DNA from 2 places in the Shewanella sp. M16 genome. Region 1 is predicted to be linked to the other one. Evidence: riboswitches for the same ligand, from Rfam matches in the RefSeq annotation. Region 1 holds a riboswitch; the other holds the start of a gene.
The links. Region 1 has a riboswitch for cyclic di-GMP ahead of KFE26_RS14140 (glycosyl hydrolase family 18 protein). Riboswitches for the same ligand answer to the same signal wherever they lie in the genome.
Positions count from the first base shown of each region.

Region 2: linked by a shared signal. The riboswitch ahead of gbpA (N-acetylglucosamine-binding protein GbpA) and the one ahead of KFE26_RS14140 (glycosyl hydrolase family 18 protein) in region 1 are both predicted to bind cyclic di-GMP.

Region 1 covers NZ_JAGTUL010000019.1:95,127-100,955, reverse strand. Annotated here, with positions in the region: gene KFE26_RS14150 (aminopeptidase P family protein) at 1-748, opposite strand, end outside; gene KFE26_RS14145 (ROK family protein) at 1,404-2,189, shown strand; cyclic di-GMP riboswitch class I at 2,564-2,652, shown strand; gene KFE26_RS14140 (glycosyl hydrolase family 18 protein) at 2,766-5,372, shown strand; gene KFE26_RS14135 (FKBP-type peptidyl-prolyl cis-trans isomerase) at 5,505-5,829, opposite strand, start outside.
Region 2 covers NZ_JAGTUL010000013.1:114,441-120,269, reverse strand. Annotated here, with positions in the region: gene norR (nitric oxide reductase transcriptional regulator NorR) at 1-920, shown strand, start outside; gene KFE26_RS10975 (TMEM165/GDT1 family protein) at 974-1,528, opposite strand; cyclic di-GMP riboswitch class I at 1,939-2,038, shown strand; gene gbpA (N-acetylglucosamine-binding protein GbpA) at 2,161-3,606, shown strand; gene KFE26_RS10965 (aromatic amino acid transport family protein) at 4,171-5,346, shown strand; gene KFE26_RS10960 (S46 family peptidase) at 5,615-5,829, shown strand, end outside.

The sequences.
Region 1 (5,829 bases):
TAAAGCTGACGCCTTCGCCAACATGCTCCTCAATGCCCTCTGGGAGTTTGCTTAAATCGGTGAAAATCTGCATATCGCCATTGGCGTGGAGCAGGGCACTGCCGAGTACAACGGGTAGGCGCGGTACATCATTGCCGCGAATGTTGAGTAGCCAGCAGAAAGAATCTAACGCGGCGATTAAGGCAACATCACCACCGGCTTTTTTTACTAATGCACCAATTTCGTTACGTTTTTGCAGGCTGGTTTTACCAGCACTCTCGTTGCTAAACAAAGTGATAGGCGCGTTCGACTGTGCTGGGCGATTCTGCCAATGCAAATCGATGGGGTTTTGCTTAACTGCAACTAATTCGATTTGGGATTTATTTAAGATTGCTTTGGCATTTTCATACCAAGCTAAGGTATGTAAGCGCGCATCGAAGCCGACGCGTGACCTCGCTGGTAGCGTGTCACATAACCACTCAATTTGTGGTGTATCGGTTAGGCTTTCATAACTGAAAAGTGTGGCATCGACTTGCAAACGAACTTGAACCGTATAGCGGCCATCGGTAAATATTGCGGCTTTATCTTTCAATACGATAGCCATACCCGCCGAACCGGTAAAGTTGGTTGCCCAGTACAAACGTTCGTTATGTGCTGGCACATATTCGCCCAGATATTCGTCGGCACGGGGAATAATAAAAGCATCGAGATTAGCAGATGTTAATTCGTTACGAATAGCACCGAGACGGTTAGCGATTGATTGTGACATATGGGCTCCAATTAAGACTGGCATGCTATGCGAGTCGGTAGGCGAAGATCGCCTAAGGATGAATGGTTTATACCCAAACAACCTGAAGATGCAGGATTCAGCGGTAATTTAACGCACTTTAGGCAAGGCGGTTATTTGCAGACCTAGTGGGCTAAGTTAAAAATAACCAACGCAGTATAAAGTGCGTTAAAAACCGCCGGGACGGAGCGTCTAGGGCACTTCACTTCCGTGTTGCATCAATTCAAAAGGTAGCCGACATTCTGTCATTGATACGCCTTGAATTGAAGCACCCTAGGCGCTCTGAAACTCGTATCTTCAGGTAGCTTGGGTATATGTTGATTTGAGTTTTAACCGGCTCGGATTATCGCAAGTCTAGCGCGCTAGATGCAAGGGTAGCGAATAAAGGATTTTGTATACAATCGTGAATTTGTGCAGGTAAGACGCTTGAGGTTATGGGATTTGTTGTTAATTTATTTATGTGATTTTGAGCATGGAAAGTGAATTAAATAAAAGGTTGGTCATGTTTTAATTAGGACTTGTTCCTTAAAAATTAGCAACTTAAGTTTTATTCAATCGCTAACATTTGGACCCTATGCTAACATTTGCCATCTCTACTCGGGGTCAGAGTGGGGCACATGTATCAGTGGAGTAAGCGATGCAAATACTAACAATAGATGTGGGCGGTACCAAAGCCCTGTTCGAACTTCATCTCGCGGGACATACAGAACAATATAAAATCCCCACAGGTGAAGGTTTTAAAATTGAAGAGTTAAATAATCAAATCGCGGCGTTTGAACGTGATTATGATTTACAGCATTACCAACTAGCGATTGCCGTACCTGGACTGGTACAAAATAATCGTTTGGTTTCTTGTAAATCTTTACCTGGACTCAATGGATTGAGCTTCGATACAGTCAAAACCCAGGGTGAGCTTAAGTTTATCTGCAACGATATCGATGCGGGTATGCAAGCGACTTGTGATGCGAAATATGCCTGTGAGTTATTGGTCATGTGCGGCACTGGGATCGGTATGTCTATTGCCTTTAATGGACAAGTCTTTACGGGAGCGACGGGCGTGGCGGGGGAGTTGGGGCCTTGTCGCGTGATGACAGAATCTGGCGAGTTTAGTTTAGAGCAACTGGCCAGTGGCGATTCAGTGCGCAGCCGCAAAATCTCCACTCAGGATGATTTATATCGCGCGGGCAGTTATCTCGGCATGGGATTAGCGTGGGCGGTTAATTTATTTAATCCTAATCGAATTTGGCTTGCTGGCGGTATGATGAATAGCGCTCCTTACTACAAAGGCTGCCTCGAAAGCTTAAAGCAAATGGCATTGAGCGCGCCCTTAGCTGAGATGAAAATCAATCGTGTCGATGATATGGAAACCTTGGTTTGCCGCGGTTTATCAGTGATGCTCGCAAGGGACTATCCTCGTGCATAAGGATCATAAATAACCCCGTGCATAAGGATCATAAATGCCCTGCGCATAAGGATCATCATGTTGTTCGACAATGGTTTGCGCCATGAATGTTTAGTGATTGAGTTTTAGCTGCATAAGCGACGTAAATTGTGAAATATAAAGCAGGACTTATGATGCCTTTGGCATATCGAGTCCTGTTTTTTTATTCTTAAAGTATTCAGATGATCCTCATTACCCAAAGTAAATATTAGCGATAGTTTAATTTGCATAATTCCTTTCTTATCAGATGCCTAGTTCTATTTACGATTTTAGCCAATAACACAGTTGATAATATTTTGTTGCAATTTTATTGCGCTTACGCTTATGCTGATATTTGCAATGACAACGTTGTCATTGTGTGTAAAAGGCAAACCAGTTGAAAAACTGGGACGCAAAGCCTCCGGTCTAAGGGTTCGTCTGTACCTATGATAGCGGGGATACCACAGGTTTTTCTTCGTGCAGTTGTCAGTCGTTTTGCATGGTTTTAAGAGAGTGCTGTTTCCTGTCTACGCTTTGTTTGCCTTATTGATTCATATAAAAATTCAATAGGGATATCTCATGTTCAAGACTCAAATTTCAACATCAGCCTTGCTAGTGGCATCAGCGCTGGCATCTACCATCAGTGCCAGCGTTTTTGCAGCGGCGCCCGGTAAACCGACTTTAGGTTGGGGCGAAACTAAGTTCGCTATTATTGAAGTGAATCAAGCGGCTACCGCTTACAATCAATTAGTTACTGTGAAAGATGCCGCCGATGTCTCCGTCAGTTGGAACCTTTGGAGTGGCGATGTGGGCAATAGAGCCCAAGTGTTGCTCAACGGCAATGTGGTTTGGGAAGGCCCATCTGGCGCGTCGGGAACCGCTAACTTTAAGGTGAACAAGGGCGGCCGTTATCAGATGCAAGTACAACTGTGTAACAGCGATGGCTGTACGGCGAGTGATGCTAAACAAATCCTCGTGGCTGATACCGACGGCAGCCATTTAGTGCCACTCAATGCTCCCCTAAAAGAAAACAACCGTCCCTATGCGAATAAATCAGGCAAAGTGGTGGGAGGTTACTTTGTCGAATGGGGCGTATACGGTCGTAAATTCCCGGTCGATAAGATACCTGCGCAAAACTTAACCCATATTTTATATGGCTTTACCCCAATTTGTGGTGGTGATGGAATCAATGATAGCTTGAAAGAAATCGAAGGCAGTTTCGAAGCGTTGCAACGTGCCTGTAGTGGTCGTGGTGATTTTAAAGTTGCGATTCACGATCCTTGGGCGGCGATTCAAATACCGCAGGCGGGAGTGAGTGAGCATTCAGATCCTTACAAAGGTAACTTTGGTCAATTGATGGCACTTAAGCAAGCACATCCAGATTTGAAGATTTTACCTTCGGTCGGTGGTTGGACCCTCTCGGATCCCTTCTTTTTCTTCGGTGATAAAACCAAGCGCGATATCTTTGTCGCTTCGGTGAAAGAGTTTCTACAGACATGGAAATTCTTCGATGGCGTGGATATCGACTGGGAATTTCCAGGGGGGAATGGCGCTAACCCAAATTTAGGTAATGCCAATGACGGTGAAACCTATGTGACTCTGATGCGTGAACTGCGGACGATGCTTGATGAACTAAGCGCCGAAACGGGTCGTACCTATGAGCTGACCTCTGCTATTAGCGCAGGTGACGATAAAATTCAAAAAGTCGATTATCAGGCTGCTCAGCAGTACATGGATTACATCTTCTTGATGAGTTACGACTTTAATGGTGGTTGGACTAATACTGAACTCGGCCATCAAACCAATCTGTATGAAGCGAGTTGGGATCCTAATACTCGTTACACCACAGCTAATGGCGTTAATGCGCTGTTAGGCCAAGGTGTGACCCCAGGGAAAATTGTGGTCGGTGCCGCTATGTATGGCCGCGGCTGGACAGGTGTGAATGGCTACAGTGGTAATAATCCTTTCACGGGGACGGCAACGGGCAAAGTAAAAGGTACTTGGGAAGCTGGTGTGGTGGATTATCGTCAGATAGCGAACGATTACATGGGAAGTGGTTGGACTTACAGCTATGACGAAACGGCCGAGGCGCCATCTTTGTTCAAGGCATCTACTGGCGATTTAATCACTTTCGATGATGCTCGTTCAGTTAAAGCCAAGGGGCAATATGTGCTTTCTAATCAACTTGGTGGGCTTTTTGCGTGGGAACTTGATGCCGATAATGGTGACATTCTGAATGCCATGCACGAAGGTTTAGGCCATGGTGAAGGCACCACTCCGCCAGTGAATAAAGCGCCCATTGCCAATGCTGGCGTGGATGTGAATGTCACAGGTCCCGCCGATGTGACGCTCAATGGTAGCGGTTCGCGCGATCCTGAAAACGCTGCTTTAAGCTATCTCTGGACTCAAGTCTCTGGGCCAAGTGTTGCCATCGCGAATGCAGATATGGCGAATGCGACTATTCAACTGGGAGCAACCCAAACCGATGTCGCCTATGGTTTTAGCCTTAAAGTCACGGATCCTGAAGGGTTATCTGCCACAGATTCAGTGACAGTGACCAACAAGGCTGATACGCCTAATCAAGCACCTGTGGTGAGTGTGGCTGCCACTGCAACAGTGGAAGCGGGTAAAACCGTCAGTATAGTGGTGAATGCCTCCGATGCAGATGGTGATGCCTTAACCTACGCTTGGACTGTGCCCGCAGGCGTGTCGGCAACCGGGCAAAATAGTGCCACGTTAGTGGTTACTGGCCCCAATGTTACCGAAGCGACCCGCTATGGTTTGAGCGTGCTGGTTTCCGATGGTGCCTTAGATGCAAGCGCATCGACGAATCTGACTGTGACGCCAAAAGTGGTAGGTGGTGGGTGCGATGCAACCGATCCCAATGCCGGTAACTATCCTGCTTGGCAAACCAGTGTGGTGTATAACACTGGCGATACTGTGAGTCATAGTCAGTTGGTATGGAAAGCAAAGTATTGGACGCAGGGTAATACGCCATCTCGCACCGCAGACCAATGGCTGCTACTCAGCCAAGTTGATCTCGGTTGGGATGCAGGTGTGGTGTATAACGGCGGTCAAACCACCAGCTATAACGGTCGTGTTTGGAAGGCGAGTTACTGGACTAAAGGTGATGTACCGGGTGTTGCAGCGGTATGGGTTGATATTGGCGCGGCAACCTGCCAGTAATTATCCAACGTTTTGATATTATTGATTTAAAAATAAAGCCCTGCGAAGATTCAGGGCTTTTTTCTTTATTAAGCGTTAGGTTTTTTTATGAATACAGCCGAATGCGTTAAGACAGACTCATTGAAGACTGATTTAATCAATCTTAAGCAGTTCCACATCAAAAATTAACACAGAACCACCACCAATCTTGCCCGTGCTACGGTTACCGTAGGCGAGTTCACTGGGAATAAAAAACCGCATTTTATCGCCAACAACCATCAGCTGTACGCCCTCAGTCCAACCTTTAATTACCCGATTAAGCGGAAATGCGATGGGTTCGCCGCGATCAACCGAACTATCGAACACAATTCCGTCAATCAAAGTGCCATGATAATGGACTGTCACTGTATCGCTGGCTTTAGGATGAACTGTGCCATCGCCCTGAGTTAATACTTGATATTGCAAACCTGAAGCTGTG
Region 2 (5,829 bases), on a different contig from region 1:
CGATACATAATCAATCGACCAGAGCCGATAAATCACTTATCTATTTGAACTGCGCTGCACTGCCGGAGTCCGTCGCCGAAAGCGAGTTATTTGGGCATGTAAAAGGGGCATTTACGGGAGCAATCAGTCATAGGCAAGGTAAGTTTGAACTCGCTGACAAGGGGACCTTGTTTTTAGATGAAATCGGGGAGCTTCCCTTGGGGCTGCAAGCTAAGTTATTGAGGGTTTTACAATACGGTGAATTACAGCGAGTTGGCAGTGATAAGAGCCTAAAAGTGAATACTCGGATTATTGCCGCCACTAATCGAATTTTGCACCAAGAGGCAACGGAAGGGCGCTTTCGTTTCGATCTTTACCATAGGTTGAGCGTATTTCCTATCCACGTAGCACCATTAAGAGAGCGTGGGCAAGATATTGTTATGCTGACAGGTTTTTTTCTTGAACGTTGTAAAGCGAAGTTAGGACTCACCCATATCAATATCACACCCGCAGCGCAGCAGTTATTAGAGCAATACACATGGCCGGGTAATGTGCGTGAGCTAGAGCATGCGATACACAGGGCTGCGGTGTTGGCGAAAGCCGAGCTAAAAACGGCTTACATCAGCTTAAGTGATAAACATTTTCAGCTCGATTCTTTGATGAATCAAGCACACAGAACAGTCGACGAAGATAGGCCATCAGATGCCGCAACGCCAGCCATTGAATTAGCATTTAGGTCTGAGTCGGCCTGTCGTGAGCGACAATCGCAAGATAATTCCAGTGTTATGCTGGGGCTTAAGGCTGCGACGGAGAGATATCAGCGTCAACTTATTCGTCAAGTTTTAGCCGCGAATCAACAAAATTGGGCTGCGTGTGCAAGAATATTGCAAATCGATACAGGTAATTTGCACCGACTTGCAAAACGGTTAGGTTTAAAATAATAAAATATTGCGTGAAGAGATTTTATTCTGCAGCAAAACCCCAGCCTCGATTCTTAGAAGAACAGTGTTGCTACGCCTAAGAGTGCGAACAATACGGCGCAGCCACGGTGTATCCACAACATAGGTAATTTTTCGGCGCTGAAGTGGCCTGCGATCACTACGGGTACGTTAGCAAGCAGCATGCCTAAGGTTGTGCCAGCAACCACCATAGTTAATGAATCGTATTTTGCGGCTAATACCACAGTTGCTATTTGCGTTTTATCCCCCATTTCGGCGATAAAAAACAGGATAAAGGTGGCGAGAAAGGGACCCATTTTATAGAAACGGCTCTCTTCTGCATCGACTTTATCGGGGATTAACACCCAAAGAGCGATCGCAAAGAATGACGCAGCCACTAAATAACGTGCCAGATCTGGGCTTACCCAGTTAATGGCCCATTGACCAATCCAAGCGGCGGCAAAATGGTTAAATAATGTCGACAGCAAAATACCTAAAATAATGGCGGTTTTATTTTTAAATCTTGCGGCGAGGATTAGTGCAAGTAATTGAGTTTTATCACCAATTTCGGCGATAGCAACCGTAAAGGTTGAGGCAAGTAGGGCTTCCAAGTGTGATCCTTTAGGGGTGGTTATGACATAAGCACAATAAACCGTCCACCCCTAGGTGCGGTCATTGTGCTCAGGTCTTGCTGGGCAAATCTATGATTTGCTGTGAACACCATGGCATGTTGCCAAGTATGTTGATGTTCACCCTAGATGACGATGGCTCGAAATCCAGTTAGCTACTCCCCCGAAGCGAGGTGGGCATTATACCTAGGTAAGATTTAGTTTCAAGCACGAGTTTATAACAGTAGGTGCTGATAAATGTTTGACGGGTGTCAGAAAAATACCGATTCACATTCTGTAACTTAATGAATATAAATGAATTATTTTTTGACAGCGTTGTCTTTTGTTGCTAATTTAGCCAAGTCATTTCTACTTAGTTACATACTGTTAACTCGTAGTGACTCAATGATAACGACTGTATTTGGCAAACTAATTGAAAAGTTAGGACGCAAAGCTTCCGGTCTAAGGTTGTAAATGGATTTTTTAGTGAACTAAGATAGCGGAGTTGCCGCAGAATTCGATTTCTGTGAAAGATAAACGACTGCTGTTTAATGCTGTTGTTTGCCCAAATACCACTTTTATACCTAAGCCCAAGCCAATACTGGCTAAGATGGGTGCAAATGGAGTGCATTAAAGTGGCAAATCCTACTGTTTTTTCCCCTGTTTCTAAATTGAGTTTATTGGCCGCCGCAGTGATGGCGGCAAATACATTTGTGAGTATTTCTGCGCAGGCACACGGTTATGTTGTGGCGCCAGAGTCACGCTCCTATGCCTGTAAAACCGGCAACAATGCCAACTGTGGCGCGGTGCAATGGGAACCGCAAAGCGTTGAAGGACCATCGGGTTTTCCTGAGTCAGGTCCTGCGGATGGCAAACTGGCGAGTGCGGGTAATGGTGCTTTCTCGCCTTTAGATGAACAGAGTCCCAGCCGTTGGTCAAAGACAGATATTAAAGCGGGCTGGAATAAGTTCAGTTGGCAGTTCACTGCCAATCATGTCACCCGCAATTGGCGTTATTATTTAACTCGCCAAGATTGGAATCAAAACCAAGCTTTAAGCCGTGCGAGCTTTGACTTAGCGCCATTCTGCGTAGTCGATGGTGGCATGGTGCAGCCGCCTAAGTTAGTGACCCATGACTGTTATGTGCCAGAAGGTCGCAGTGGTTATCAAGTGATCTTGGCCGTGTGGGAAGTGGGAGATACGACGAATAGTTTCTACAATGCTATCGATGTGAACTTGGGCTCGGGTCCTGTTGTGCCGAGTGAATGGCAAGATGTGGGGGATATCAATCCGTCACTCGATCTAAAAGCAGGCGATAAAGTGATGACCCGAGTGTTCGATGCCAATGGTGAGCAACCGGCTAAGCAAACAGTCATTACTATTAGCGATGCGACTCAAGGTGATAAACAAAACTGGCCTTTCCTATTAGCGAGCGCGATTAATGCCCAGCAGTCTCAGTTAAAAGCGGGACAAAAAAATGCATCAGGTGTGATTGAGCCTGTGTATGGCAAAAACGACATTTTTACTGCGACGACTTCAGGTATTGAGCGTGTCGAAGTGGGATTTGATCTGGCGCCCGCACCGGGCAACAGCTTAGAAGTCACTTCACTTGCCGACGATTATCAAATTATCGACGGCGCGGCGCAGGTTCGTTTTGACGTCACCAGCAATGCTGAAATGTTAGTGTCTGCGTATTTGTTTAGCCACGATGGCACGGCTGCCGGTTTTGTCAGCCAAACCGTTAACAATACCAGCGCGAGCTTAGTGTTAGACGTGGTTGCGCCTAAAGCTGGACATTATCACTTGCAGGTTAAAGCTGAGCCTAAACAAGGTGATGTTATTCAGCAGAACTTTGATCTCTTCTTAAAGGATCAAGCACCAACGCCAGAAGCGGATTTTGTCTTCCCAGCAGGGGTGAAAGGTTACGTTGCAGGCACCACAGTGTTACAGCCTAAAAATGGCAAAGTGTATCAATGTAAGCCATTCCCCTATAGCGGCTATTGCATGCAGTGGTCGGCTTCTGCCACAGGATTTGAGCCAGGTGTTGGCGCTTCTTGGGCTATGGCGTGGACTGAGCTGTAAATTAACATTCTGAGTTAATTAATTCTCAACATGATGTGATTGGGCTTAAACATATTTGCTGTGTTTAAGCCCATATTTTGCACGCTCTCGATGGTGAAAGATGTGCTTTACCTCGGTTTAAGCTCAATGCTGCATCCCATATATTTTCAACAAAGGTAGCGATTTTGTTGGCTTGTTTATTTTCGTTTATCACAGCGCTATTAAGTTGTTACCGTACCGTTTGCTACCCTTCTTTGTTCACAACTGGCTTGCCCACTGGGTTTGGCTCTGTTAATGTCCCAAACTATCTATTTAATCGATGCTTATATCGGTACATTAATTTGGGCTATCACAATTGAAAGTCATGCCATTTTTCAATAATCGATTTAGTTAGCCTCAATGGCTACTGGGTTGAAACATTCAAAAGCTATTGGGGCCAATTGATCTGCTAGGTCGAGATCTGATTGGATGCTTTAAGTGATGTGTCGCTTATTTCGATTTAAGACGCAAGGCTTTATCGGTTCAAATCTTACTCAAATAAAATAATAATTAATTATTGAACAGGACTATTGTGTGAATTCAAAAATGTTAGGCTCGATCGCCATCGTTGCCGGGACGGCCATTGGCGCAGGTATGTTAGCGTTACCTTTAGCCACAGCGGCTTTAGGTATTATCCCTGCTTTAGTGTTACTCGTCGTTATTTGGGGCGTGTCCGCCTATACCTCATTACTTATGCTCGAAATTAACTTACGCACTGGCGTGGGGGATAACGTGCATGCTATTACGGGTAAGTTACTGGGTAAAAAAGGTCAAATAATTCAAGGTGCTTCTTTCCTGAGTTTATTATTTGCCTTGACCGCGGCTTATCTCACCGGCGGCTCTTCGTTATTAGTGCTTAAAGCGAAGAACATGTTCGATATCGTGCTCGATAATCAAGTCGCAGTGTTGTTATTTACACTGGTGCTCGGTGGCTTTGCGGCGCTAGGTGTTGCTTGGGTCGATAAAGTGTCACGTTTCCTATTTTCGTTAATGATTCTATTGCTCGTGGTGGTGGTATTATTTTTATTGCCCGAAGTCAGTATTGCTAGCATGGCAACTGGTGCGATTGCCGAGTCTATGACCAGCAATTGGATGGCGGCAATTCCCGTGGTGTTTACTTCGTTTGGTTTCCACGTCTGTATCGCCACTTTAGTGCGTTATCTCGATGGCGATGCGGTATCACTGCGTAAGGTGTTGTTAATCGGCTCGACTATCCCACTCGCTTGTTATGTTCTGTGGTTATTGGTGACTTTAGGCACAGTAGGCGGATATGAGGTGAATAGTTTTGAAGGTTCACTACCTTCACTCGTCACGGCATTACAGGATATTGCTCATACGCCTTGGATCAGCAAATGTATTTCATTATTCGCTGACTTAGCCTTAGTGACCTCATTCCTCGGTGTGACCTTAAGTTTATATGACTTTATCGCCGAATTAACTCGTGCCAAAGAAACGTTTGCCGGTCGTATTCAAACTTGGTTACTGACCTTTATTCCGCCTGTCTTGTGTGCCTTGTATTTGCCCGAAGGCTTTGTGGCGGTACTGGGATTTGCGGCCGTACCATTGGTCGTGATGATTATCTTCTTGCCCATTGTTATGGCACTGCGTCAACGTCAGTCGCAGCTTGGGGGTTATCAAGTGTCTGGCGGATCTGTTGCATTAGTCATTGCTGGCTTGTTAGGTGCCGTGATTGTGGGTGCCCAGCTATTTGTTGGGATCTAATTCATTGCAATAGGCGTGGCTTTTTAGCGAACGCTGCTGGGTAACTTTGATTAAATGTATTTGCTTTGTAAGCGAGTTTTTCAGAGTCTGTTATAGAGAGTGTTGCATGTGATAAAGTCAGGCCCCGGCCTGACTTTTTGCTTTTTAGGTTTTAAAGCGAGTGATGCTGGTTTTTAGCACAGTTATTTAAAATTTAAACAACGCTATTAAAACGAGAAAATGGCCCAGCTTGCGCGTGGCTTCATTCACATCAAACGGACTTAACACAATGAAAAAATGGTTACTCACAGTTGCCGTGGCCGCTAGTTTTGGCGCACAGGCTGACGAAGGTATGTGGCAGCCCCATCAACTGCCTGCTATGGCTGATGAGCTAAAAGCAAAAGGCCTTGAAATTGATGCAAAATCGATTTCTAAACTCACCGAATTCCCGATGAATGCCGTGATAAGCCTTGGCGGTTGCACTGCATCATTTGTATCGCCAAA